One region of the Dyella soli genome, then DNA from elsewhere that is predicted to be linked to it. Evidence: riboswitches for the same ligand, from Rfam matches in the RefSeq annotation. Region 1 holds a riboswitch; each other region holds the start of a gene.
The links. Region 1 has a riboswitch for cobalamin ahead of btuB (TonB-dependent vitamin B12 receptor). Riboswitches for the same ligand answer to the same signal wherever they lie in the genome.

Region 1 (9,540 bases):
CGACAGCCTCAGGCAGCGCGAACTGCAGCGGCGCAACCGCCGCCTCACCGCGATCACGGCGCTGGCCTTGTTCGTCACGGCGGTGACCACCACGCTGGCCATCGCGGCGATGTTTGCGCGCCATGCCGCGGTGGTGGCGCGCGTCGATGCCGAGGTGGCGCGCAACGACGCCGAGCGCAGGCAGAAGCAGGCCGAGGACCTGGTCGGCTTCATGCTCGGCGACCTCTACGACAAGCTCCACCAGGTCGAGCGCCTCGACATCATGGAATCGGTGAACGACAAGGCGATGTCGTATTTCGCCTCCCTGCCGACCAAGGATGTCACCGACCAGGCGCTCGCCCAGCGCGCCAAGGCGCTGGAGAAGATCGGCAGCGTGCGCCAGGACCAGGGTCACCTGCCCGAAGCGATGGCCGCGTACCAGGCTGCCTCGATACTCAGCGCCCGGCTGGCCAGGGAAGCACCGACCGACATGGCCAGGCAGCTGCAATATGCCCGCGCGCTGGCCTTCATCGGCACCACCCATTGGTTCCAGGGGCAGCTCGATGCGGCACAGCACAGCTTCGACGAGGCCAGGGACGTGCTGCTGCGCGCGCAACCCCATGCCCCGCACGACCTCGTGCTGAAGTTCGAACTCGAGATGCTGGACAACAATCTCGGCCACGTGCTCGAAGCGCACGGACGACTCGATGAGGCCAGGGCCCCGTACCAGAGCGCGCTCGAACTCTCGCGCCAGCTCGTTGCCGCCGACCCCCGGCGGCCGGAGTGGGCGGTCGAGCTCGGCGGCGCCCACAACAACCTCGGCAAGCTCGCCCTGCTGCACGGCGACCTGGGCACCGCCATCGCCGAATACAGCGCCGACGATGCGATCGAAGCGGAACTGGCGGCGCGCGACCCCAAGGACATCAGCCAGCGCGACGCCATGCTCACGGTACGCGCCATCCTGGGGCGCACGCTGGCGCTGGCGGGCGCGGACGAGCTCGGCATGCGCCACCTGCAACAGGCGGTCGACCTCGCCGCCGGGCTGGTGCGCGACAACCCGCACAACAGCAGCTTCCAGGAGGATTTCGCCCACTATGCGCAGCAACTGGCGCGGCTGAAGCGCCTCAACGGCGACCAGGCCGGAGCACGCGCGCTGATCGAATCCTCGTTGTCGACCCTCACCGCGCTGGTGGGGGAGAGCCCGACCGACATCGGACTGCAGCGCGAACTGGCCGAGGCACGCACGGAACAGGCGGCCCAGGCCCTCGCCGACGGCAGGCTGGCGCTGGCCCGGTCCCAGTTGCTGGCGGCACTGGGCACGCTCGACCGCCTGCTCGAGCACCAGCCCCACGATCGCGCCAACCTGCTCGCCACGATGGCCGCGCAACTGCTGCTGGCGCGCATCAGCACCGATCCGAACACCGCCAGGCAGTTGCGTCGCGCGATGGTGGCCGAAGCGCAGGCCCAGCCGAGCGGACAGGGCGATCCACGCCTCGTGGCCCTGCAGGTCGAGGCGCTGCTGGCCCTGGGTGCAAGGGCCGACGCGCAACCGCTGATCCAGCAGCTGTGGAGCAGCGGTTATCGCGACGCCGGGCTGCTCGCCGTGCTCAATCGCGAGCGCATCGCCTATCCGGTCAACGCAGCCTTCCAGAAGCAGCTGCTCGCGGCCAACGGCAGTGGCCGCCACTGATCCGCCCTGATCCGAAGCCAGGGGAAAACCAGGCCTCAAGCGGCAACAGGAACCCACCTCTCAGCGACAGGAGTTCACCATGAAGAACGACAGCGCAGACCACCTCGAACTGAAAGTCGAGCTGGAGCACGACCTACGCGACGGCGACGACCTGAACCTGCTCGTGATCAACAAGGGTGGCCACCACCACGCCTTCGACAAGGTCGCCAATACTGATCATGCGCATACGATCACCTGGACCCTCGCCGGCAACGCGGCGGGCGGTGAATTCTGCGCCCTGGACGACGAAGAAACCCCGGGCTTCCTGTGGCTGATGAAAACGCCGAGCGAAAAGATCTTCCACAAGCTCCAGCGCATCGGCAAGGACACGCTGACCATCCACAACCATCACCACGACAAGAGCAGCGAAGGCACCTGGCACTACCAGCTGTTCGCGCGCTTCGGCGACAAGGTCTACGGCGTGCCCCTGACCTACGCCTGCGGCAAGGCGAGCAGCCCCAATCCGACCATCAAGAACACCTGACCGGCGCCGGCCGCCCGCGCGCCACGCCGGGCGCGGGCGGGGCGCAACGGCGGCGTGCATTGCCGGGCCCCTGCCTGGCCACTAGAATCGCGCCCGTTTGGGTGTTCCGGGGCTCTTTGCCCGGAATGAAACGGGAAGCCGGTGCGCTGCAGCTGCAGCCCAAGCCGGCGCTGCCCCCGCAACGGTAGGCGAGTGATCCACCCGAGGGCGAAATGCCACTGTGCCAAGGGCACGGGAAGGCGCCCGACGGTGCATGCAGCAATGCATGCCACCCGCAAGCCCGGAGACCGGCCCGGACACGTAACGGTTGGCTCGCGGTGGGCGAGGCCGGACTTCGTGTCATGGCGCGTGTTTGCCTGCCGTCGTTCCGCTCTCCACGTGTGGCCGCCGTCCCATCACCAGGGGACGCGCGAGGGTGCGCGCCCGAAGGAACACGCATGAAGAAGACTCTGCTGGCAGCCGCGCTGCTGTCGTGCACGATGGCCGTCCAGGCCGCTGAAACCGATGCGGCGAAGTCGCTGTCCACGGTCATTGTCACCGCCACCCGCACGGCGATCACCACCGACGAGGCACTGTCATCGGTCACGGTGATCACGCGCACGGATATCGAACGGCTGCAGCCGGCATCCGTGCGCGACCTGCTGGTGGGCCTGCCCGGCGTGGCGTTTTCGCAGGCCGGCGGCATGGGCGAGCAAAGCTCGATGTTCCTGCGCGGCACCAATTCCACCCACGTGCTGGTGCTGATCGACGGCATCCGCATCGGCGCCGTGGGCGCGGGCCTGCCGGCCTTCGAGCAGATCCCGGTGGACCAGATCGAGCGCATCGAGGTCGTGCGCGGCCCGCGCTCGAGCCTGTACGGCGCCGATGCCATCGGCGGCGTGATCCAGATCTTCACCCGCCACGGCCAGCAGGACGGCGCGCTGTCGCCGTCGCTCAGCGCGTCGGCCGGCAGCCGCAGCTACATGGACGGCCACGCCGGGCTCAGCGGCGGCGATTCGCATGCCTGGTTCAACGTGGGCCTGGGCGGCCAGTACACCAGCGGCATCAATGCCTGTCGCGTGGGCGCGGCCGAAGCGGGCGCGGGCTGCTTCGCCGACGAACCGGACCACGACGCGTACCGCAACTGGAACGGCATGGCCAACGGCGGCTATCGCTGGGACAACGGCACCGAACTGTCGGCTACGTGGCTGCGCAGCAAGAACTTCGTCGAATACGACGGCAGCCCCTATGGCGGCAACCAGGCCGTGAACCAGCAGGAAGTCGCCGGTGCGCGCCTGGCCTTCACCCCGCTCGACGCCTGGAAGGTCACCCTCAGCGCCGGCCAGAGCCGCGACGATGCAGCCACGTACTACCAGGGCACCTACGACGATATCTTCGCCGGCGTGCAGACGTATTACCCGCGCACGCCGGTGGGCTTCGCCAATTCGCGCCGCAACCAGGCCTCGTGGCAGAACGACATCACGCTGGCGACCAACCAGCTGCTCACCGCCGGCGTCGACTACCAGCAGGAGCACATCGACAGCGATACCGGTTACCTGAAGAGTTCGCGCCAGGACACCGGCGTGTTCGCCCAGTACATGGGCACCTTCGGCCGCAACGAAGTGCAGCTGGCGGCGCGCCACGACCACAACGACCAGTTCGGCAATCACGCCACGGGCTCGGCCGCGTGGGGCTACGCCTTCGATCACGACCTGCGCCTGTCGGCGAGCTACGGTACGGCGTTCCATGCGCCGACCTTCAACGACATCTACTACCCGTTCGGCCTGGGTAACCCCAATCTCCGGCCGGAAAAATCGCGCTCGGGCGAGCTGGGCCTGAGCCAGAAGCAGGGCGCCTGGAACTGGGCGGTCAACGCCTACCAGACCCAGATCGACCAGCTGATCGCGCTGGACCCGAACTTCGTGCCGCAGAACATCAGCAAGGCACGCATCCGCGGCCTGGAAGGCCAGCTCGGCGCGAGTCTCGCTGGCTGGCAGGTGCAGGGCTACCTCACCCTGCAGAAGCCGGAGAACCGTGACGACGTGAACAACGACAAGCTGCTGCCGCGCCGGCCGGAGCAGACCGCACGCGTCGACGTGGATCGCCAGTTCCAGGCCTTCGGCCTTGGCGCGACGTGGTTCGTTTCGGGCAAGGCTTACGACGACCTGGCCAACCAGCATCGCCTGGCCGGCTACGCCACCACCGACCTGCGCGCCAGCTACGCGTTCCTGCCGGACTGGCGCGTCGAGGCGAAGCTGGCCAATGCCTTCGATCGCCATTACGAGACGGCCTATTACTTCAACCAGCCCGGCCGTACCTGGTTCCTGACCCTGCGTTACAGCCCGTCGACGCGCTGACGCCGGTCGCGATGGCGTTCCAGGGAGGGAGCGTCACCGACTAACGGCACATTCGCCGGCGTCCCTTTAGGGGCATAAAGTGCCGGGTGGTCGCTGCCTTGCCGTCGTCACGGCGGCCGGCAGCGACCCTTTTGGTGCCAACAACGGCGGTCCGGATACCGGTGAACCTGTTCGCGCCCTTCATACGCCGCCCGATCGGCACTTCGGTGCTGGCGATGGGGCTTGCCCTGGCCGGGCTGTGGGCGTACCTGCTGCTGGGCGTGGCGGCGCTGCCTTCGCTCGAGTTCCCCGGCATGGTGGTCTACGTGGAGGTGCCGGGCGCCAATGCGCAGACCATGGCCTCCACCGTGGCGGCCCCGCTGGAACGGCACCTGGGCCGCATTCCGGGCATCAAGGAGATGCATTCGGAGAGCAACGACGGCTCCAGTTCGATCCGCCTGCTGTTCAACTTCGGCAACAGCACCGACAAGCTCGCGCGCGACGTGCAGGCGGCGATCAACGCGAGCATGGCCGACCTGCCGTCGAGCATGACCATCCCGCCGCGGTACTTCAAGTTCAACACGGCGAACATCCCGGTGCTGCTGCTTTCGCTCACCTCGCACACCTTGCCGCCGGACAAGCTGTTCGACCTCGCCGATACCCTGATCAACCCGGCGATTTCGCAGATTCCCGGCGTGGCGCAGGTGCGCGTCATCGGTGGCCGCCCCCGCGCGGTACGCGTGGAACTGGACACGCAGGCGCTGGCGTCCAAGGGACTGACCGCCAACGACGTCGCCAATGCGCTGCGCGCGGCCAATGTGACGTCGCCGCAGGGCACGCTCAACAATGGCCGCATCCAGATGACGGTCAGTGCCAGCGATTCGCTGCACACCCCCGCCGAATTCGCCCGCCTGTTGATCGCCACGCGCAATGGCGCGCCGGTGCGCCTGTCGGACGTGGCGCACGTGGCCAACGGCCAGCAGGACGAATTCCAGGCCGCGTGGTTCAACAACCAGCGCTCGGTGGCGATCCGCATCAGCAAGCGCCCGGAGGCCAACGCGGTGGCGACGGCCGATGCGGTGCGCGCCAAGCTGCCACAGATGCGCGCATGGCTGCCGGCCGACCTGCAGATCACGCCGATCTTCGACCTCACCCAGACCACCAAGTCTGCGCTGCACGAAGTGCAGGTGGCGCTGATGCTCAGCGTGGTGATGGTGGCGCTGGTGATGCTGGTATTCCTGCGGCGGATCGGTCCGACCCTCATTGCCATGCTCAGCGTGCCGCTGTCGCTGGCCGGTGCCTTCACGGTCATGTGGTCGCTCGGCTACACGCTCAACACGTTGTCGCTGGTGGCGCTGGTGCTGTGCATCGGCTTCGTGGTGGACGATGCCATCGTGGTGATCGAGAACATCGTGCGCCACATGGAGCAGGGCGAGGAACCCCTGCCCGCCGCCCTGGACGGCGTGAAGGAGATCGGCTTCACCGTCGTCTCGATCACGCTGTCGCTGATCGCCGTGTTCGCGCCGCTGCTGTTCGGCAACAACGAATTCACCACCTTGCTGCGCGAGTTCTCGGTGACGCTGACCGCCGCCGTGGTGATCTCGGCCGTGGTGTCGTTGACGCTGACGCCCGCGCTGTGCGGCCGCTACCTGAAACTGGCGCATGCGGGCGGACGCGAGCCCGGTCGCCTGGAACGCGCGCTCGAACGCTTCGATCGCAGCCTGCACCGCATTTATGAGCGCGCGCTCGACTGGGCCATGGCGCATCGCCGGCTGATGCGCTGGCAGCCACTCATCCTGCTGGCGCTTACCTTCGCCATGGCCACGGCGGTGGTGAAGCTGTACGGCTTCAATTTCATGCCGCCGGAAGACATCGGCATGATCCAGGGCGACGTGCGTGCGGACGCGAATATCTCGCCGACCCTGATGGCCGCGCGCGCGCAGCGCGCGGCGGCGATCATGAAGGCCGATCCGGCGGTGCTCGACGTCACCACCTTTCTCGGCAGCGACAACGCCGGTGGCGCGGTGGGCAACCAGGCCACCATGTTCGTGGACCTCAAGCCGCGCGGCTCGGGGCCGGGCGAGCGGCCCGAGCGCATCAAGGACGTGATCAAGCGCCTGTCCACGACTTACGAGAAGCTGGCCGAGTTGCGCGTCTCGCTCAATTCGATCGGCTTCTTCAACGACAACAGCGACAGCAACCGCGGCAGCCAGAGCTTCCAGCTCATCAGCAGCGACAACATCGACCTGCAGCCGTGGGCGTTCAAGGTCACCCAGCTGCTGCGCCAGCGCAAGGAATTCCACGACGTCAGCAGCGACTACGACAGCATCGACAAGCAGCAGATGCTGACGGTGGACCGCGCGGCCGCCAGCCGCCTGCACCTGAACATGGGCCTGGTCGACTCGGCGCTGTACAACGCCTTCGGCCAGCGCCAGGTATCGATCATCTATTCGGACATCAACCAGTACTGGGTCGTGCTGACGTCGTCGGCCGGGCGCTCGCTCGGTCCCGACACCCTGCTCAACACCTATGTGCGCGGCGAGCAGGGCAACATGGTGCCGCTGTCGGCGGTGGCGCATATCGCCCCCAACGTGACGCCGTCGTTCGTGATCCACACCAACCAGCTGGAAGCGGCGCAGATCTATTACAACGTCGAGCCAGGCATGCCGCAGGACAAGGCGATGGCGCTGATCGAGCAGATGGTCGCCGAGGCGCGCCTGCCGGCGGGGGTGCAGCTGGGCTATACGGGCGACAGCCAGCGCCTGCAGGAAACCAAGTCCAACGCCAACGAACTGCTGATCGGTTCGATCCTGGCCATGTACATCGTGCTGGGCATGCTCTACGAGAGCCTCGGCCACCCGCTGACCATCCTTTCCACGCTGCCGGCGGCGGGTGCCGGGGCGTTCCTGGCCATGCTGGCGACCGGCATGTCGCTGTCGCTGATGGCGATCATCGCGATCCTGATGCTGATCGGCATCGTGAAAAAGAACGCGATCCTGATGGTGGACTTTGCCCTCGTCGCCCAGCGCGAACACGGCCGGTCTCCCCCGGAAGCGATCCGCGAGGCGGCGCTGGTGCGCTTCCGCCCGATCACCATGACCACGCTGGTGGCGATGGGCGCGGCCCTGCCGCTGGCCATCGGCTTCGGCATCGGCTCGGAACTGCGCCAACCGCTGGGCGTGGCCATCGTGGGCGGCCTGCTGGTCTCACAGCTGCTGACATTGCTGAGCACGCCGGCGATCTATCTGTGGAACTACGACCGCAAGCTGCACAAGGCCGCGCGCAAGGCGCGTCGCGAAGCGAAGCGCGCGCTGAAGGCGCAGACGGCAGCGGGGTAAGCGCACCGCAAGCTTCGTCGCGTCGCCACGAGGGTGCGTGTGGCCGCAGCAGCCCCTGTCTTTCGGCATGGAGCGACTTCAGGCACATTCGCGCAGCGGGTCATTGAGGGCATAAAGTGCACATGACTGCGCCTTTCGCCCGCTCCGCGCGTGAACGCGCGACCCATGCGCCCCGCGGCCGCCGCGGCGGCAAGCAGCGAGCGCAGCCTCTTACCGGTATGGAAACCACGTGAATATCTTCGCCCCCCTGATCCGCCGTCCCGTGGGCACCTCGCTGCTGGCCCTGGGCCTGCTGCTGGCCGGCCTGTTCGCCTATCGCCTGCTGGGCGTGGCGGCGTTGCCGTCGCTGGAATTCCCTGGCGTCTACATCACCGCGTCGATGCCAGGGGCCAGTGCGCAGACCATGGCGACCACGGTGCTGGCGCCACTGGAACGCCATCTCGCCCGCATCCCCGGCATCGACGACATGTACGGCAACGCCACCGAAGGCGCGGCGGCCGTGCAGATCCGCTTCAATTTCAGCCGCACCGCGGACAAGGCCGCGCGCGACGTGCAGGCGGCGATCAACGCAGCGCAGGCCGACCTGCCGGTGATGCCCTCGCCACCGCAGTATTTCAAGTTCGATACGTCGCAGATTCCGGTGCTGCTGGTGTCGCTCACCTCCACCGGCCTGCCGCCGGACAAGCTCTATGACCTCACCGACACGCTGCTGAAGCCCGCCATCGCGCAGATTCCCGGCGTGGCGCAGGTGCAGGTGTTCGGCGGCACCCCGCACGCCGTGCGCGTGGAGCTGGATGTCAATGCGCTGGCCGCCAAGGGCCTGACCGCCAACGATGTGAGCAACGCGCTGACCGCCGCCAATGTCACGTCCCCGCAAGGCGTGCTCACCGACGGTCGCACGCAGATGACGGTGACCGCCAACGACGGCCTGCGCGAGGCGCAGGATTTTGGCAACCTGCTGATCGCCCAGCGCAACGGCGCGCCGGTGCGCCTGTCGGACGTGGCCAGGGTCACCAGCGGCCAGCAGGATATCTACCAGGGCGCGTGGTTCAACGACAGCACCACCGTGGCGATGCAGATCAGCAAGCGCCCCGAGGCGAATGCCGTGGCCACGGTGGAGGAAATCCGCGCGCGCCTGCCTGAATTCCGCCAGTGGATGCCGGCGGACGTGCAGATCACGCCGATCTTCGACCTCACCCAGACCACCAAGTCCGCCCTGCACGAAGTGCAGATCGCGCTGATGATCAGCGTGGTGATGGTGGTGCTGGTGATGCTGGTGTTCCTGCGCCGCCTGCGCCCCACGCTGATTGCCACGCTCAGCGTGCCACTGTCGCTGGCCGGCGCCTTCGTGGTGATGCTGGCCCTGGGCTATACGCTCAACACGCTGTCGCTGGTGGCGCTGGTGCTGTGCATCGGCTTCGTGGTCGACGACGCCATCGTGGTGATCGAGAACATCGTGCGCCACATGGAGCATGGCGAGGCGCCGCTGCCGGCGGCGCTGATCGGCGTGCGCGAGATCGGCTTCACCGTCGTCTCGATCACGCTGTCGCTGGTGGCGGTGTTCGCGCCGCTGCTGTTCGGCAACAACATGGTGATCATGCTGCTGCGCGAATTCTCGGTGACGCTGGCGGTGGCGGTGGTGATCTCCGCCCTGGTCTCGCTGACGCTTACGCCGGCGCTGTGCGGTTATTTCCT
Region 2 (9,540 bases), on a different contig from region 1:
GAGCCGTCGATGACGGCGAGCACCGGCAGCCCAAGGCGTTGCGCGAGGTCGGCGCTGGATTGGCCGCCGTCGAACAAGCCCATCACGCCCTCGACCAGGATCAGGTCGGCCTCGCCGGCGGCGTGATGCAGGCGCGCGCGCACGTCGTCCTCGCCACCCATCCACAGGTCGAGCTGATATACCGGCGCGCCGCTGGCGCGTTCCAGCAGCATCGGATCGAGAAAGTCGGGACCCGTCTTGAAGACGCGGACCCGTCGCCCGGCGCGCACGTGCCAGCGGGCCAGAGCGGCCGTCACGGACGTCTTGCCCTGGCCGGACGCCGGGGCGGAGATCAACAGGGCCGGGCAATGCCTGGCTTTGATTGTCATGGGCTCGACCTAGAGTTCAATGCCTTTCTGCGCCTTGATGCCGGCCTCGAAGGCATGCTTGACCAGCCGCATCTCGGTGACCGTGTCCGCCAGTGCCAGCAGCGCATCGGGCGCACCCCGCCCGGTGACCACGACATGCTGGGCGGGTGGTCGCGCGGCCAGTGCGTCGCACACCTGCGCCACTCCGACATAGCCCTTGACCAGCGCGATGTTGAGTTCGTCGAGCAACACGAAATCGTAGCGCGCGTCGGCCAGCATGCCGGCGGCCACCTGCCAGGCCGCCTGCGCCGCTCGGATGTCGCGCTCGCGGTCCTGGGTTTCCCAGGTGTAGCCCTCGCCCATCACGTGATAGTCGAGCTCGTCGGGAAAGCGCCGGAAGAACGCCTCCTCGCCCGTCGAAAAGCTGCCCTTGATGAACTGCACCACGCCGGCATGAAAACCATGGCCAAGCGACCGTGCCAGCATGCCGAAACCCGACGAACTCTTGCCCTTGCCGTTGCCCGTGTTCACCACCAGCACGCCTCGCTCGATGGTGGCGCGGGCGATCTTGCGGTCCACCAGTTCCTTCTTGCGCTGCATGCGCTCGCGATGCCGCTGCGCGGTCGCGTCGCCTTCGTCGCGTGGCTGGTCCGGCGTGTGGGTCATGCTCCAGCCTCCTCGGCGACGGGCACAGCGAATGTTGCCGTCATCAGCAGCACGAGGATCGTGGACAACAAGGCAAAACGGGGACCGGATCGTGCTTTCATCATGCGACTCCTGGCTCTGTGTCTCGGGTGGAGTGCGCCGGGCCGATCGAGCCGACCCGTCGCACACGCTTACTGCATCGGCTGATAACGAAGGGTCAGCATGACGTTGCGACCCGGCTGGTTGTAGTACCACGCGGTCTCATAGTCCTTGGCGAACGCGTTATTGAGTGCGAACTGCAGCTTCCAGTCGCGCGCGAACGCATAGGCGACGCGCAGGTCGGTGAGCGCATAGCCACCCAGCGGATGCGTGTTGGCCAGATCGTCATAGCGCCGGCCCGACACGTACCAGCTGCCACCGGCGCTGAAGGCGCCAAAGCTGCGGTCGACATCGACGCAGGCCATCTGGCGCGCGCGCCGCGGCAACAGGTTGCCGTCATAGCCGGCCGACTCGTCGCGCGGATCCAGCCAGGTTGCCGTGCCGGTCACCTGCCAGCCGACCAGCCGACCGCTCACCACCGCTTCCGCGCCGCGGATGCGGGCTTCTTCCACGTTGCCCGGCGCGCCGGTCGAGGCGTCGTAGGTGATCAGGTCGTCCACCTTGTTGCGGAACGCATTGAGCGACCAGTACCCCCAGCCATGGCTGCCACGCAGGCCGAGTTCGATGTTCTGCGAGGTTTCCGGCTTCAGGTCGGGATTGCCGTAGTACGGGTAGTACAGCTCATTGAAGGTCGGCGCCCGGAAGGCAGTGCCGTAGCTCGCGGTGACGCGCAGGGCTCGGGTGAAATCCCAGCCCCACAGCAGACTGCCGGTATTCCGGCCGCCAAACTGACTGTTGTCGTCGCGGCGCACGCTGGCCTGCAGCGACTGGCGGCCGAACACCTGCTGCCACTGTACGAACAGGCCGCGGTCGATGCGGCGGTCCTGCGCATAGCTGGTCGTGCTGTCCACGCCATCGCGTTGCCAGTCGTAGCCGGTGCTCAGCAGGCCGCCGCCAAGTCCGATATCCGCCTGCAGCGAACCGATGTCGCGATGCGTGTCGAACCGGTCCACGTAGACGCCGTGCAGATAGTCCTTGCTGAAGTCACCGCTGCTGCCGAAGCTCAGGCTAAGCGTGAAATCCTCGCGGGGACGGTAGTGCAGACGTCCGCCGACGACCTGTGTCGCGCTCTGGTCGGAATCGGTGTACGAGCCGTCATACCAGTTGTGGCCTTCACTGCGGAACAGCCGCATATCGGCATCCCAGTGTTCGTCGAAGCGATAGCCGCCCTGCGCGGTCAGCGCGTTGTTGCGGTAACCGTCATGGTCCGGCTGGTCGGCAAAACAGGCGGCACCGGCTTCGGCGGCGCCGACGCGGCAGGCATTGATCCCGTGCGTCTGCTCGTGCGACGCCTCCAAGGCATACCAGCCGTTGCCGTGCTGCCCGGCGATGCCGGCCGAACCTGCGAGATGGTCATAGCTGCCGACGCCCACGCTGAAGCTCGGCACGAAGGCGCCCTCGGGACGTCGCGTGAAAATCTGGATCACGCCGCCGATGGCCTCGGAGCCATAGAGGCTGGAGAACGGGCCGCGCACGATTTCGATGCGCTCGATCTGTTCGACTGGAATGTCCTGCAGCGCCGGCGTGCCGAGCGTGGCAGAGCCGATCTTGATGCCGTCGACCAGCACCAGCACGTGCTCGGACTCCGTGCCACGCAGGAACACGCTGGTTGCCTTGCCCGGACCGCCGTTGTTGGACAGCGCCATGCCCGGCGTACCGCGCAGCAAGTCGGCCAGCGAGGTGGGCTGCAGGCGCTCGATGTCGGCGCGATCGATCACGGTCACCGCCGACAGGGTCTGGTCCTGCGTCTGCGCCGTTCGCGTCGCGGTGACGACTACGCCGTTGAGGTCGGTGGCGGCGTCCGCAAAGACGGGAGAAAACACGCACAACAAGGCCGCCGACAACAAGCTTCGACGGACACCAAACGTCTGGATCAACACTGCATGGCTCCTTCTACCGCGCCTGCCCGCGCGGAATGCATGGAAGAAGACAGGCGGAAGGAGAGATGGCGGCCATGCCAGGGGCATGACATCCACGACATTGCCCACCGCATGCCTGGTCATGCCTCGAGGCCGGTCTCCGGGCTCGCGAACGAAGACATGGATGTCTTCCGGACCGACGCCTTCCCATGCACGTGGCACAGTGGCTTGATGTCGTCCCGGCGATCCCCGGGGGATCGCGGCTCGCCTACCGTTGCGGGGGCAGCTCCGGAATGGGCGCACAGGCGCTGCACCGGATTCCCGTTTCAACCACCGGCATACGGCCGGCGGTCACCTCAGGCGCAGGCATCGTAGCAGACCGGAATGATGCGGACGGTGGGTGTTGCTTAAGCCCCTCGCCCTTTGGCGACCCGAAGGGAGTCCCCGTGGGACCGGCACCTTCTCCCGGCGGGAGAAGGGTTCCTTCGATGAGCCTTGCCTTAGCCCCTCTCCCCTTGGGAGAGGGGTTGGGGTGAGGGTGCGGGGCTTGCGTAGCCTTCCAATCTCACGCTCCGCCCGAACCCTCATCCGCCTGCCGGCACCTTCTCCCGAGGGGAGAAGGGTTCCTTCAATGGGACTTGCCGTAACCCCTCTCCCTGCGGCGACCCGAAGGTAGTCCCTGTGGGAGAGAGGGGTTGGGGTGAGGGTACGGGGCTTGCGCAGCCTTGCACTAGCGCGAAACGAGCGCCCCGCATTCTCAACATCCCGCCATCACTGCTTGCGGAACGTCAGGTGCCCTTGCGCCGCCTCCACCACGATGGTGTCGCCCGGCGCGAAACGAGCTTCGAGGATCTCCCTGGCCAGCGGGTTCTCCAGCTGTTGCTGGATCGCCCGCTTGAGCGGACGCGCGCCATACACCGGATCGAAGCCCACATTGCCCAGCAGGTCGAGTGCCTTGTCGCCGATCTCCAGCTTCAGCTGGCGCTCGGCCAGGCGCTTCTCCAGATAGGCCAGCTGGATCTTCGCGATGGCGCGGATCTGGCCCTTGCCGAGCGGGCGGAACACCACCAGTTCGTCGAGGCGGTTGATGAACTCCGGCCGGAAGTGCGCCTGCACCACGCCCAGCACCGACGCCTTCATCTGCATGTAGTCGGCCTCGCTGTCGCCTGCCTGCTCCTGGATCATCTGCGAGCCGAGGTTGGAGGTCATCACGATGACGGTGTTGCGGAAATCCACCGTGCGGCCCTGGCCATCGGTGAGGCGACCGTCGTCGAGCACCTGAAGCAGGATGTTGAACACGTCCGGATGGGCCTTCTCCACTTCGTCCAGCAGGATCACGCTGTACGGACGGCGTCGCACGGCCTCGGTGAGATAGCCGCCTTCTTCATAACCGACGTACCCGGGGGGCGCGCCGATCAACCGGCTCACGGAGTGCTTCTCCATGAATTCGCTCATGTCGATGCGCACCATCGCATCCTGCGTGTCGAACAGGAACTCGGCCAGCGCCTTGCACAGTTCGGTCTTGCCCACGCCGGTGGGGCCAAGAAACAGGAATGAGCCGTAGGGCCGATTCGGATCGGACAGGCCGGCACGCGCACGACGGATCGCATCGGACACGGCACGCACGGCCTCTTCCTGCCCCACCACGCGCCGTTGCAGCGCGCCTTCCATGTGCAGCAGTTTTTCGCGCTCGCCCTCGAGCATCTTGCTGACCGGGATGCCGGTCCAGCGCGACACCACTTCGGCGATCTCCTCTTCGGTGACGCGGTCCTGCACCAGTTTGAAGTCCTGCTTCTCGGCGGCCTGCGCCGCGGCGAGCTGCTTTTCCAGCTCGGGCAGCTTGCCGTACTGGATCTCGCTCATCTTGGCGTAGTCCTGCCGGCGCTGCGCCGCCTCCAGTTCCAACCGCGCGGCTTCGATCTGCTCCTTCACCTTGGTCGCGCCCTGCAGCGCGGCCTTTTCGGACTTCCAGATCTCGTTGAGATCAGAGAACTCCCGCTCGAGCTTTTCGATGTCGGCCTCCAGGTCGGCCAGGCGTTTCTTCGAGGCGTCGTCGGTCTCCTTCTTCAGCATCTCGCGCTGGATCTTCAGCTGGATCAGGCGACGCTCGAGGCGATCGAGCTCTTCCGGCTTGGAATCGATTTCCATGCGGATGCGCGAGGCCGCCTCGTCCATCAGGTCGATGGCCTTGTCGGGCAGCTGGCGATCGGGGATGTAGCGGTTCGAAAGGGTGGCCGCGGCCACGATGGCCGGATCGGTGATTTCCACGCCGTGGTGCACGGCGTAGCGCTCCTTGAGGCCACGCAGGATGGCGATGGTGTCCTCCACGCTGGGCTCGCCCACGTAGACCTTCTGGAAGCGCCGCTCCAGCGCGGCATCCTTCTCGATGTACTTGCGGTATTCGTCCAGCGTGGTGGCGCCGATGCAATGCAGCTCGCCGCGCGCCAGCGCCGGCTTGAGCATGTTGCCCGCATCCATCGCGCCATCGGCCTTGCCGGCGCCGACCATGGTGTGAAGCTCGTCGATGAACAGGATGATCTGGCCCTCGTTCTTGGCCAGGTCGTTGAGCACGGCCTTGAGGCGCTCCTCGAATTCGCCGCGGAACTTCGCGCCGGCGATCAGCGCGCCCATGTCGAGCGCGAGCACGCGGCGGTCGCGCAGGCCTTCGGGCACCTCGCCCTTGACGATGCGCTGCGCGAGGCCTTCGACAATCGCGGTCTTGCCCACGCCGGGCTCGCCGATCAGCACCGGGTTGTTCTTGGTGCGACGCTGCAACACCTGGATCGTGCGGCGGATTTCCTCGTCGCGACCGATCACCGGGTCCAACTTGCCCGACTCCGCGCGTGCGGTGAGGTCGATGCAGTATTTTTCCAGCGCCTGGCGCTGCTCTTCGGCGTTCTCGCTCTGCACTTTCTCGCCGCCGCGCAGCTTGTCGATGGCCGCCTCGAGATTGGCCTTGTGAGCGCCCGCTGCCTTGAGCGCGGCGCCGAGCTCGCCCTTGTCGTCCAGTGCGGCCAGCACGAACAACTCGCTGGCGATGAACTGGTCGCCGCGCTGCTGGGCCAGCTTGTCGGTGAGATTGAGCAGGCGGGTCAGCTCGTTGCCGGCATGCACGTTGCCTTCCTGCCCGCTCACGCGCGGCAGCCGCTCGAGCAGTTCGCTCACGCGCTGGCGCAGTGCGGGCACGTTGACCTGTGCCTGCGTGAGCAGCGGCGCGGTCGAGCCGCCCTGCTGGTCGAGCAGCGCGGCCATCACATGCACCGGTTCGAGCATGTTGTGGTCGCGTCCGACCGCCATCGATTGCGCGTCTGCCAGCGCCTGCTGGAAGCGCGACGTCAGTTTGTCCATCCGCATGGGTGCCCCTCGTCAAAGCTGTTTGGCGGCCGGACCGCCACTGTACGTTCATGTGCGGACGCCTCGTCGCGATTCAAGCGCGACAGCGCCCGCATTCACACCGAACTTTCAGTTAGCAGACACCATCCAGAGCTTGCCTTCACATTTGCCTTGATAGGCTCGGTGACGTGCTATCGCCTGCCCCCGTTTCCACCATGTCCGCTCAACCGCCCCTTCCAGCGCCGCCCCTGCCTGGCGTCGGTGACCACTGGGCTATGTTCCTCGACGTGGACGGTACGCTGCTCGATTTCGCCAGCCGTCCCGAGCAGGTATGCGTCGACTCACGCCTGCGCGAGCTGCTTGATGACCTGCACGCCACGCTCGACGGCGCCCTCGCCCTGGTGAGCGGCCGCAGCCTGGACGACCTGGACGACCTGTTTGGCCATCCGCCGTGGGCCATGGCCGGACTGCACGGGCTCGAGTTGCGTGGCGCCGACGGCGGCTATCGCGGCGTGCATATCGGCGAGGCACGGCGGTCGCTGGTGCGCGACATCGCCAGCACGATTGCCGCCGGCCTGCCGGGCGTGCTGCTGGAAGACAAGGGCATTGCGGTCGCCCTGCACTGCCGTACCTCGCCGGAGCAGTTCGACGCCCTGCGCGAGAGCGTGCATGCGCTGCTGCCGCAGCTTGCCGGCTACGAGATGCAGCAGGGACATTACGTGATCGAACTCAAGCCAGAGGGCATGGACAAGGGCAAGGCCGTGGCCGACCTGCTGGGCCGCTGGCCATTCAGCGGCAGGCTGCCGGTTTATGTCGGCGACGACCTCACCGACGAACTTGGATTTGCCACCGCCAACCTGGAGCGCGGGCTGAGCGTCCGCATCGGGTCACGCGAACCGAGCCTGGCCCGGTTCTCGCTGCCTGCGCCCGCCGCCACGCGCGCCTGGCTGTTCCGCGTACTGCACGCACTCAAGCATGGAGCCCTCTCGCATGCCGATTCCCTCGGAGGAAGCGCGTGACACCCAGTCCAGCCTGGCGCTGGGTGTCATTGGCAACTGCAGTGTTGCCGTACTGATCGACCAACGCGGACGCATCGTGTGGGGCTGCCTGCCCCGCTTCGACGGGGACGCAAGCTTCTGCGCGCTGCTCTCGCCGCACCGCGAAGGCGGTGACTGGACGATCGAACTGGAGGACTGCGAGCGCGCCGAACAGCACTACATGCCCAATACGGCCGTGCTGGTGACGCGCCTGTACGACCGGCACGGCGCCGGCGTGGAAATCGTCGACTTCGTCCCCCGCTACCGCAGCAAGGGGCGCTTCTATCATCCCGTCCTGATCGCGCGACGCGTGCGTCCGATCGGCGGCGCACCCCGCATACGCGTATTGCTTCGGCCGCTGTGCGACTACGGCGCGCAGGCGCCGCAGACCACCTCGGGCAGCAATCACATCCGCTATCTGCTCAGCGGCGTCGTGCAGCGCCTGACCAGTGACGTGGCGGTGCCGATGATCGAGCGCGGGATCCCGTTCGGACTCGATCGTCCGGCCCATTTCGTGTTTGGCCCCGACGAGACGCTCGGCCACAGCCCGGCCGACTTCATCCACCACACGCTGGAACGCACGCTGGCCTACTGGCGCGAATGGGTGCGCTACCTCTCGGTGCCCTACGAGTGGCAGGAGGCGGTGATCCGCGCGGCGATCACGCTCAAGCTTTGCCAGTACGAGGCCACCGGCGCGATCGTCGCCGCGCTGACTACCTCGATTCCCGAATCGCCCGGCTCGGCGCGCAACTGGGACTATCGCTACTGCTGGCTGCGCGACGCCGCGTTCACCGTGCGCGCGCTCAACCGGCTCGGCGCGACGCGCAGCATGGAGGAATACATCCGCTACGTGTTCAACCTGGTGGCAGCCGACGGCGAGCACGAGATTGGCCCGGTCTTTGGCATCACCTTCGAGCGCGAACTGACCGAAACCCAGGTGGACGGCCTGGCCGGCTATCGCGGCATGGGCCCCGTGCGCGTGGGCAACGATGCCTGGCGGCAGCGGCAGAACGACTCCTACGGCTCGGTCGTGCTGGCATCGGCGCAACTGTTCTTCGACCGACGCCTGGAACACCCGGGTGATGCGCAGACTTTCCATCGCCTTGAACGCATCGGGCAGAAGGCACTGCGCATGGCCGAGCAGACCGACGCCGGCCTGTGGGAGTTCCGCGGGCGCGCCGCCGTGCACACCTACTCGGCGGCGATGTGCTGGGCCGCATGCGATCGCCTGGCGCATATCGCGACCGAGCTTGGCCTCGGTGACCGCGCGCGTTACTGGCACGATGAGGCGGTGGCCTTGCATGCGCGCATCGAGGCGCGCAGCTGGAACGACAGCCTGGGCCATTTCGTCGATGCCTACGACGGCCAACACCTCGATGCGAGCCTGCTGCTGCTCGCCGACATCGGCTTCATCGACAGCAAGGACCCGCGCTTCGTCGCCACCGTGGACGCCATCGGCAGCGCGCTGGGTCGCGGCGACTATCTGTTCCGCTATATCGCCCCGGACGATTTCGGCGCACCCGAGACCAGCTTCAACATCTGCACCTTCTGGTACATCGAGGCGCTTGCCGCCACCGGTCGCAAGGAGCGCGCCCGGGCCATGTTCGAGCACATGCTGGCGCAGCGGAATCCGCTGGGCCTGCTCTCGGAAGACATCGCGCCCGGCACCGGCGAGCACTGGGGCAATTTCCCGCAGACCTATTCCCTGGTGGGCCTGGTCCAGGCGGCCATGCGCCTGTCGCGACGCTGGGAAGACGCATTGTGACGGTGGCGAGCCACGCCGGCCCGAGCCGCCTCGTCGTGGTGTCCAACCGGGTGGCGCTGCCGGAACAGACGGCCACCGGCGGACTGGCGTCGGCCATTGGCGCGGCGCTGCAGGAGCGCGGCGGACTGTGGTTCGGCTGGAGCGGCGAGGTGGCGCGGCAGACGGCCTCGGAAGTGCACCGGCAGCAGGACGGCAGGGTCGAGTACGCGACCATCGACCTCTCGCGCCGCGATCACGACGATTTCTACGACGGTTTCGCCAACCGCACTTTGTGGCCACTGCTGCACTACCGGCCCGACCTGGTCGACTACAACCGCAAGCACCTGGCCGGCTACCTGCGCGTCAACAACCTGTTCGCCGACCAGTTGATGTCGCTGATCGGTCCGCACGACCTG
Region 3 (9,540 bases), on a different contig from region 1:
GGAACACCCAGTTGGTGCCCGAGGCCAGGCCATGCAGCAGGCCGCGCGAGCGCAGGAAGTACACGTAGGCAAAGGCCGCGTAGAAGAACAGGCCCTCGATGCAGGCCGCGAAGCAGATCAGGTTGAGCAGGAACTGGCGCCGATGCTCGCGCGTCTGCAGGCGCTGCAGGCCCTGGATGGAGTCGATCCACTTGAAGCAGAACTCGCCCTTCTGGCGGATCGAGGGAATCGTCTCGATGGCGTCAAACGCCTTGTTGCGCTCGGTCGGGTCGGGAATATAGGTGTCGAGCAGGGTGAGGTAGAACTGCACATGCAGCGCTTCCTCGAACAACTGGCGCGACAGGTACATGCGCGCTTCCGGCGCGTTGATGTGCTGGTACAGGTTGAGCACCAGGTTGTTCGACACGATGGTGTCGCCGGTGGCGAAGAAGGCCACCAGCCGATGGATCAGATGGCGATCGGCATCCGACATCTTCGACTTGAGGTCGGTCACGTCCAGCGAGAAATCCACCTCCTCGACGGTCCAGGTGTTCTTGATCGCGTTGCGGTACATCTCGTAGAACTCGGGATAGCGCATCGGGCGCAGGGTGAGTTCGAAGCCGGGATCGAGGATGTGCGGGTTGCGGGTGGTTTCGGCGGACATGAAGTTCCTCGTGGTTGCCGCGCGCCTGAGCGCCGAGCATTTGTCTTTTTGCACGTCATTCCCGCGAAAGCGGGAATCCAGCGGCTTCCCTCAATGCGCCGAAACGTGTCGGAAAGAGTCGCTGGATCCCCGCTTTCGCGGGGATGACGATCGAGTTGGGTTTTGGCCGGGAGCAAGCTCGGGCGTAAGCCATCTGGATCCCGTCCTTTGCGTATTCGTCAACCTTGCGTCTACATTCTGGCCAGCCGTCGAAACGGTAGCTTGTACACCGGCGTGACGTCGAACCTGGTCGCCCGGGTCTGGCAACATCAAAATGGCGTTGTGGAGGGTTTCAGCCATCGCTATCGCGTCCACAGATTGGTCTGGTACGAAGTGCACGAAACCATGGAGTCGGCCATCCGTCGCGAGAAAGCCATCAAGAAGTGGATGCGCGCGTGGAAAATTGAGCTTGTAGAAAGGTCCAATCCTTACTGGAACGATCTTTTCGACGGCATCCACTCTTGACCGTCATTCCTGCGAAAGCAGGAATCCAGTGCCTTCCGGTCACGCAAAAGCCACTGGATCCCCGCGTTCACGGGGACGCCTTACTGACATGCCTCGCAGTACTCCGGATTCTCCAGCGAGCAGAACACCGCCGCGGTCGCCTGTTCCTGATCGGCCGCTGGCGGCGCTGCCTTCGTTGCCGGGGCCGCCGACACCGTGGTCTTGGTGATCTTGGTGGCCGGGCGCGAGCGCAGGTAGTAGGTGGTCTTGATGCCCGACTTCCAGGCGTACATGTACATGGAGCTCAGCTGGCCGATGTTCGGGTTTTCCATGAACAGGTTCAGCGACTGGCTCTGGTCGATATAAGCGCCGCGCGCGGCGCCCAGGTCGATCAAGGCCTTCTGCGGCAGCTCCCACACGGTGCGGTAGACGCTACGCAGGCGTTCGGGAATCGACGCGATGCCCTGGATCGAACCCTCGGCCAGCTTGATGGCGTCGCGAATGTCGCTCGTCCACAGGCCCAGCGTCTTGAGCTCTTCGACCAGGTAGCGATTCACCACCAGGAAGTCGCCCGACAGCGTTTCGCGCTTGAACAGGTTGCTCACCTGCGGCTCGATGCATTCGTAGCAGCCGGCGATCGAGGCGATGGTGGCCGTCGGCGCGATGGCGATCAGCAGCGAGTTGCGCAGGCCCTTGGCTTTGATCGATTCGCGCAGTGCGTCCCAGCGTGCCTGGTCGTTCGGCTTGGCGTTGGACCAGTAGTCGAACTGCAACTCGCCATTGGCGGCGCGGCTTTCGGCGAAGCCCGGATGCGCACCATGCTCCATCGCCAGTTCGCTCGACTGCGACAGCGCGTTGAAATAGACCTCCTCGGCGATGCGCGTGGACAGCGCCAGCGCCTCGGCCGAGTCGAACGGCAGGCGTAGCTTGAAGAACACGTCCTGCAGGCCCATCACGCCCAGGCCGACCGGGCGCCACTTGCTGTTGGCGGTCCTGGCGGTGTCGATCGGGTAGAAGTTGAGGTCGATCACCCGATCGAGCTGACGCACGGCGGTGCGCACCGTGGCGGCGAGCTTGTCGAAGTCGAAGCGGCCGTCCACCACGTGGCGCGACAGGTTCACCGAACCGAGGTTGCACACCGCCGTTTCGTCGGCATTGGTGACTTCCAGGATCTCGGTGCACAGGTTCGACAGGTGGATGACGTTTTCCGCCTTCGCCGTCTGGTTGCTGGTGGCGTTGCTGCGGTCCTTGAAGGTCATCCAGCCGTTGCCGGTCTGCGCCAGCGTGCGCAGCATGCGGGCATACAGCTCGCGCGCCTTCACCTTCCTCACTGCCATGCCGCTGGCTTCTGCCTCGCGATAGGCACGCTCGAACGTCTCGCCCCAGCTGTCGACGAAGTGCGGTACCACCTTGGGATCGAACAGCGACCAGTCGCCGTCGCTCTCCACCCGGCGCATGAATTCGTCGGGGATCCAGTTGGCCAGGTTGAGGTTGTGGGTGCGACGCGCCTCGTCACCGGTGTTGTCGCGCAGCTCGAGGAATTCCTCTATGTCCGCGTGCCAGGGCTCCAGGTACACGCAGGCCGCGCCCTTGCGCTTGCCGCCCTGGTTCACCGCGGCGACCGAGGCGTCGAGCGTCTTCAGCCACGGCACCAGGCCGTTGGAATGGCCGTTGGTGCCCTTGATCAGCGAGCCGCGCGAACGCACGCGCGAGTAGGCCAGGCCGATGCCGCCGGCGAACTTGCTGAGCTTGGCCACGTCACCGTACTTCTCGTAGATCGACTCCAGCGAATCGGCCGGCGAGTCGAGCAGGAAGCACGAGCTGAGCTGTTCGTGCGCGGTGCCGGCGTTGAACAGCGTGGGCGAGCTGGCGATGTATTCCAGCGAGGAGAGCAGGCGATACAGCTCCAGCGTCTCGCCGATCTCGCTGCCGCCCAGCGCGCAGGCAATGCGCATGAAGAAGTGCTGCGGCGTCTCGATCACCTTGCGCAGCTGCGGATGACGCAACAGGTAGCGGTCGTACACCGTGCGCAGGCCGAAGTATTCGAAGCGGCGCGAGGCGTGCGGATCGATCGCGTCGTTGAGCTTGCGCGCATTGGTGGTCACGAAGTCGCGCAGGCGCGCGTTGAGGATGCCCAGCTCGGCGCCACGCGCGATCGACTGCGAGAAGCTCTGGATTTCCTGGCCGCTCACTTCCTTGTCGATGTACGCGCTCAGCAGGCGGGCGGCGAGCTGGCCGTACTCGGGTTCTTCCGCGGTGAGCGCGGCAGAGGTGCGGATGGACAGCTCGTCCAGTTCCTGGGTGGTGGCGCCGTCGTACAGGCCGCCAATGGTCTTCAGCGCCACGCGCAGCGGATCGACGCCGTGCAGGCCTTCGCTGCTGCGGGTCACCGCGCGCACGATCTTGTTGACGTCCACCACTTCCTGGCGGCCGTTGCGCTTGGTCACGCGCATCTGGCCGGGACTGTGTGGCGGGGTGAGCGTGAAGGGCGTATCCATACGGGGGGCTTCGGTCACGGCGGTCTCGGCGGGGAAAGCAGTAGCGTCCGCACGATCGTCATCACGTTCGCGCGAGGTGGTATCGATAGGTTGCATGGCGACTTCGCTCCAAGCGTGGTCATCAACCGCCTGCTCCCGCGCGCAGGGCTGAAACGATGCGGATGCCACGGACGGTCGAGCGGCCGGGCAGTCGCCCGTCGCGTCGACGCGCCTCCCCGCGGAAGCCGTCACCATTCATTGCAGCGTTCTGGCCGCAATGTGTCGGCAGGTCTTCGGACTCGCGGACTTTGGGTCTTGCGACCCGGCCTACTCGCTCCCGCTTCCCAGCCGCTGGGGGCCAGTGCGTTGATGGCTTTCGTTTCCGCTTACCGCTGCGGGGCAGTCCCGGATTCTCACCGGATTCCCTATTGAGCCAGTCCGACCGTGGGTCTGAGAGTGGCACCGACGAGGCACAACATATCGGGCCCCAACGAGCCGGTCAACCCAACAAGTTGTGGATAGGTCGGTGGATAAGCGGTTCTATCCGAGTCCCGGCAGGGACTTGCCGGCCGAGCAGGAAAATTTCTTGGCGGCCCCGGAGCTCAGGCCACCGGCGCCGGTTTGGCCAGCATCCGGGCGAACTCGGCGGCGAAGCGATGCACGTCGCCTGGCCAGCGCGCGGACAGGTAATTGCCGTCGCGCACCACGAAGGCCGGCCTGTCGTCGGCGTCGCTGTCGCGTACCAGGCCGGATGTCTTGCGGCGGTAGTGCGGGGCATCGCGCGGCACGTCGAGGAAATCGGCGGGCCGGGCCAGCGCGCGGGTCACTTCCTGCTGCACCGACATGTAGCCTGCCGGCTGTCCCGCGCCGTCCGGATAGGTGCGGTAGTAGTCGGGATCCCAGAAGCGGGTGACGCGCGTGAGCGACCAGGCGGATCGCTCCAACGCCCAGGTCAGCGCGGTGGTGCGTCGACCATGCAGCACCGAACGGCCGTCAGCGCCACGGCTGCGCGCGGCCAGCACCACGCCGTGGCAGATCGCGGCCACTGGTTTGTCGTCGGCGAAGCAGGCAGCCGTCACGCGCTGCAGCTGTTCGCTTTCCAGGTACGCGCGCACGCCGCGCGCGCAATGCCCGCCCGGCAACAGCAGGCCGTCGAAGCGCCCCGCATCGATCGCCTCCCAGGCGATGGGCGCGTTGAACGCCACATCCTTCACCAGCGCGCCGTGGTCGCGCCGTGCATCGGCATTCGCACGCAGCATCAAGCCGAACAGGCGCAGCTTGCGCAAACCGGGCATGAAGCCCCACGGGTCCAGCCCTTCACCACTCAGCATGATGGGATCGGCGCTCGCCACGCGGCCGTCCGGCGTGGCGAACGTCACGCGATGCCCCGCCTCGAGCAGGATGCGCCACGGCACGGCGACTTCGCTCGGGTCGAAGTCCTGGTGGGGCAGGGGAATCAGTACGTGGGCCATGGCACAGGCGTCCTCCGGTGTGGGCGCATGCTAGCGGATGGCGTCGTCGGCACGTGTTGCAGCTCACCGCGTATACAGGGCAAGCTCGGGCGTGGCCGTCCGGCCGTCCCGATCCATCGAGAAGCCCATGGGCCATCCGCTGCTGCTCGTCCAACTGCTGGTGATCATCGTGGTGTCGCGACTGATCGCCGCGATCGCGCGGCGCGTCGGCCAGCCCGCGGTGGTGGGCGAGATGCTGGCCGGCCTCGCGCTGGGACCGCTCGTGTTTGGCGCGCTCGCGCCCGGCTGGCAGCAGCGGCTGTTCCCGCTGGACAGCCTTGGCAACCTGCAGAGCCTGAGCACCCTGGGCCTGGTGCTGTTCATGGCGGTGGTGGGCGCGGAATTGCGCGTGCCGGCCAAGGCGCACGGTGGCCTGTTGCGTCCCGCGATGTGGATCGGCGGGCTGGCCATGCTGATTCCGGGCGCGCTCGCGCTGGCCATCGCGCCCTGGCTGTATGCGGACTACGCGCCGCCTGGCATCAGCCTGCCGGGCTTTGCGATGTTCTTCGCCACGGCCTGCGCGATCACCGCGTTGCCGGTGATGGCGCGCATCGTGAAGGAGCGCGGCATCACCGACAGCCTGCCTGGTCGCCTTGGCATCGCCGCGGCGGCCGTGGCCGATGTGCTGGCCTGGATCATGCTCGCCTTCGTGGTGGCCTTGATCAGCGCGCACGGTGACTGGGCGCCGTTCCGGCGCACCATGATCGGCCTCGTGCTGCTGCTCGCGCTGACCTGGTTCGTGCTGCGACCGCTAGGCGGCAGGCTGCTGGCGCGCCATGCGCCGGATGGCAACGCGGACGGCGCGGTGCTCGCGTTCCTGCTTGCGGGCGCGTTCGGCTGTGCGGCGATCACCGAGTGGCTCAACCTGCATGCCGTGTTCGGTGCGTTCCTGTTCGGCGCCTGCCTGCCGCGCGACGACCGCCTGCTGGAGAAACTCATCGACCGCGTCGAGCGCGTCACCGTGGCGGCGCTGCTGCCGGTGTTCTTCGTGCTCGCGGGCCTGAGCACCAGTTCGACCCTGCTGACCGGCGGCGCCGGCGTGGCGCTGCTGCTGGTGCTGGCGGTGTCGGTCGCCGGCAAGCTGCTGGGCGGCACCGCCGGCGCCCGCATCGCGGGCCAGGACTGGCGCGACAGCCTCACCATCGGCTCGCTGATGAATGCGCGCGGCATGATGGAGCTGATCGTCATCAAGGTCGGCCTCGATGCCGGCGTCATCAACAGCGCGATGTTCACCATCCTGCTGGTGATGGCGATCGTCACCACCATGATGACGACGCCGATGGTGGCGGCTTTCCATGCGAAGGCGAGCCGCGAGGCCGCCGACCTTCCACGCACGGGTTGAAGCACTGGCGTCGCCGATGAGGAAATCCGGTGGCCCTGGTGCGACCCCGGGCAGCCGGCATCCGTGGCTCAGTTGGGCGACAGCGGCGTGAGGAGCTTGGCGCCTCCGTCGAGCTGGTGGAGGGCACCATCCGGCGTGGCGTCAGGCTCCTCGGCGAGCAGCCGGCGATCCTGCAGCCATGGAATGGTTTCGCGTGGCCCGCGGACATAGATCTCCCACGTACCGTATTTCGAACCGTCGTTTGGGTCCATGTTGTTGACGGAGAACGTGACCGGCACGCGTCCATACCAGGATGGCGCCTGCGCCTGACTGCCGGCCGTGGGCACATGGAAGGTCCATTGCCTGATGGCCTTGAGCGCTGCGTTGGCAAGGTCCTTCCGATAGAGCTCCATCAGTCTTTTGTCGGTGTAACGGCGCAGGTTTACCTGTTCGGCGGCGGCCTCCGTCACTTTGCCGTCGCGGTCCACCAGCACCAGCACGTACACCGTGCCGGACATCCTTCCGTCGAGTGACAACCGGGGATATAGAGGTCTTTTCTGCGAGGCATAGCGGAGAATTTCGTTCTCGGGCTGGGCTCCCTGCTCGAACTGGGCGCTGGCAATGCGCAGGGTCATGTGCGTGCGATCGGCGTCGGTCGCCACGATGCGCAATGACATGTTTTCCTCCACCGGCGCCGCCGGTGGAGTCCTGAACTGGAATTTCCACGCAGGCAATGCCTGCGCGATCAGGCCGACGATAGGTGGCGGCAGCTTTTCTTGCTGCTTGAGCTTGTAGCTGGCGACACTGCCATCCGGATTGATGACGGCCGTACCCTCGACCAGCATGCTCGCTTCGGCCATCGTGTCGGCGGCACCGGCGTGGCCCGGCTGACTGGCAAGCGCCAAGGCCGCGATTGCGGCAAGACACCAAGAACGCATCGACCTTCCCCCTGACTGTTTGGCGGAGTGTAGCGGTGCCCTGGGCGACCCGACAGGACCTGTGCGGCCCGGTCGGGCACCACCGCAACGTTCGGCCCGATGCCGGTTACCCGGCACCGGCATCGCGCGTCACCAGATCCGCACCCGCTGCTCCGGCGCGAGATACAGCTTGTCGCCGGCCTGCACGCCGAAGGCCTGGTACCAGGCATCGATGTTGCGCACCGGTCCGTTGACGCGGAAGCCGCGTGGCGAATGCGGGTCGCTGGTCACCTGGCGACGAATGGCGTCGTCGGTGAGCTTGCCGCGCCATGCCTGCGCCCAGCCCAGGAACACGCGCTGGTCGCCCGTGAGTCCGTCGATCACCGGCGCCGGCTTGCCATGCAGGGAGGCATGGTAGGCATCGAGCGCGAGCGTGAGGCCGCCGAGGTCGGCGATGTTCTCGCCCATGGTGAGGTTGCCGTTGATGTGCACGCCGGGCAGCGGTTCGAAGGCATCGTATTGCGCGCCCAGTTTCCTGGCGCGTTCGTCGAACGCCCTGGCGTCGGCGGCGGTCCACCAGTCGCGCAGCGCGCCGTCGGCGTCGATCTTGCGTCCCTGGTCGTCGAAACCGTGGGTGAGCTCGTGGCCGATCACGCCGCCGATGGCGCCATAGTTGATGGCCGGGTCGGCGTCGGGATCGAAGATCGGCGGCTGCAGGATCGCCGCCGGGAACACGATGTCGCGCAGCGAGCCGTTGTAGGCATCGTTGGTCTGCGGCGTCATGATCCAGTCGCTGCGGTCCACCGCGCCGTTGAGGCGGCCGACGTAGTACGACCAGTCCGCCGCCGCCGCGCGCAGCACGTTGCCGGCCAGGTCGTCGCTGCGAACGCTTACGTTCGCATAGTCGCGCGGGTGATCGGGGTAGCCGACCTTGATGGTGTAGGTGTCGAGCTTGCGCAGGGCCTCCTGGCGCGTCTGCGGACCCATCCAGTCGAGTTTCTCGATGCGCACCCGATACGCGGCTTTCAGGTTGGCGACCAGTTCCTCGATCTTGGCCTTCGAGCTGGCCGGGAAATATTTCGCCGTGTAGAGCTGGCCCACGCCCCAGCCGAGGTTGCCGAAGCAATCGAGGCGTTCGCCGATGCCGCAATCGCCACCGGACACCGCGTGCACGGCGCGCTTCCAGCGCACGGCCTGCTGCTGCTGGCCGGTGAGGGTCTTGTCGTGCATCTCGAAGTACGCGTCCTGGAACGGCTGCGACAGGTAGTACGCCGCATTGTCGGCAATGCGGGCGGCCTGCCACGCCTGGATGGTGGCGACGGGCGTGCGTGCGTAAAGCGCGGCGAGCCTGGGGAAGGCGGTCTTCTCCGCCACCACGATGCGCTGGAGATCGCCCAGCTGTGCCGACTTGAGATAGCCGGCCCAGGCAAAGCCCGGGGTCATCTGCTGCAACTCGGCCACGCTCACCGGGTTGTACATGGCCACCGGATCGCGCTGCTCGACCTTGCTCCAGCTGGCCTGCGCGATGGCTGTTTCGAAGGCGACCACGTCTTTCGCGGCGGCCTCGGCATGCGGCCAGTCCACCAGCGTGAGCAGGCGCGTGACATACGCCTCGTAGGCGGCCTTCTGCCTGGCAAACTCGGGCTTCAGGTAGTAGTCGCGATCGGGCAGGCCGAGCCCGCCCTGGGTGACGTAGACCGCGTAGTGCTTCGTGTCCTTCAGATCGACGTCCATCGCCAGATTGAACAGCGCGCCTTCGAAGTCGACGCTGGTGCGGCCCATCAGCGCGGCCTGCGCCTCGCGCGTGGTGGCCTTGCGCACGGCGTCGAGCTGCGCGGCGATCGGCTTGGCGCCCAGCGCATTGATGCGCGCCTCGTCCATGTACGACTGGTAGAACGCACCGACCTTGCCGTCCAGGCCGGTCGCCGGTGCTGCGGCGTGCGCCGAGGCCTCCATCAGCTCATGCAGGCGCTGCTCGGTGAGGTCGGTCATCGCCAGTCGCAGGCTGACGGCCGGCTTGTCGGCAGGAATGGGCGTGCGGTCCAGCCAGGTGCCGTTGGCGTAGCGGAAGAAGTTGTCGCCGGGCCGGGTGGCCGGATCGGCACCGGCCTGGTCGAAACCCCAGCGACCGTATTGCGGCTTGCTGCCCGCGGGGTCCACGGCATGCGCCGCGCCCGCCAGCAGCGCC

Region 2: another riboswitch for cobalamin. It lies ahead of btuB (TonB-dependent vitamin B12 receptor); the one in region 1 lies ahead of btuB (TonB-dependent vitamin B12 receptor).
Region 3: another riboswitch for cobalamin. It lies ahead of ACXU4B_RS17175 (ribonucleoside-diphosphate reductase subunit alpha); the one in region 1 lies ahead of btuB (TonB-dependent vitamin B12 receptor).

Annotation. Positions count from the first base shown of each region.
Region 1 covers NZ_JBTFFU010000003.1:188,785-198,324, reverse strand. The annotation lists gene ACXU4B_RS15190 (TIR domain-containing protein) at 1-1,669, shown strand, start outside; gene ACXU4B_RS15185 (hypothetical protein) at 1,749-2,192, shown strand; cobalamin riboswitch at 2,275-2,502, shown strand; gene btuB (TonB-dependent vitamin B12 receptor) at 2,630-4,528, shown strand; gene ACXU4B_RS15175 (efflux RND transporter permease subunit) at 4,690-7,845, shown strand; gene ACXU4B_RS15170 (efflux RND transporter permease subunit) at 8,075-9,540, shown strand, end outside.
Region 2 covers NZ_JBTFFU010000002.1:549,344-558,883, reverse strand. The annotation lists gene ACXU4B_RS12920 (cobyrinate a,c-diamide synthase) at 1-368, opposite strand, end outside; gene cobO (cob(I)yrinic acid a,c-diamide adenosyltransferase) at 378-1,013, opposite strand; gene btuB (TonB-dependent vitamin B12 receptor) at 1,184-3,031, opposite strand; cobalamin riboswitch at 3,145-3,384, opposite strand; gene clpB (ATP-dependent chaperone ClpB) at 3,782-6,364, opposite strand; gene otsB (trehalose-phosphatase) at 6,619-7,362, shown strand; gene ACXU4B_RS12895 (glycoside hydrolase family 15 protein) at 7,334-9,145, shown strand; gene otsA (alpha,alpha-trehalose-phosphate synthase (UDP-forming)) at 9,142-9,540, shown strand, end outside.
Region 3 covers NZ_JBTFFU010000004.1:165,560-175,099, reverse strand. The annotation lists gene ACXU4B_RS17185 (ribonucleotide-diphosphate reductase subunit beta) at 1-643, opposite strand, end outside; gene ACXU4B_RS17180 (GIY-YIG nuclease family protein) at 851-1,147, shown strand; gene ACXU4B_RS17175 (ribonucleoside-diphosphate reductase subunit alpha) at 1,228-3,720, opposite strand; cobalamin riboswitch at 3,871-4,085, opposite strand; gene ACXU4B_RS17170 (type 1 glutamine amidotransferase domain-containing protein) at 4,206-5,075, opposite strand; gene ACXU4B_RS17165 (cation:proton antiporter) at 5,203-6,456, shown strand; gene ACXU4B_RS17160 (energy transducer TonB) at 6,525-7,340, opposite strand; gene ACXU4B_RS17155 (M13 family metallopeptidase) at 7,503-9,540, opposite strand, start outside.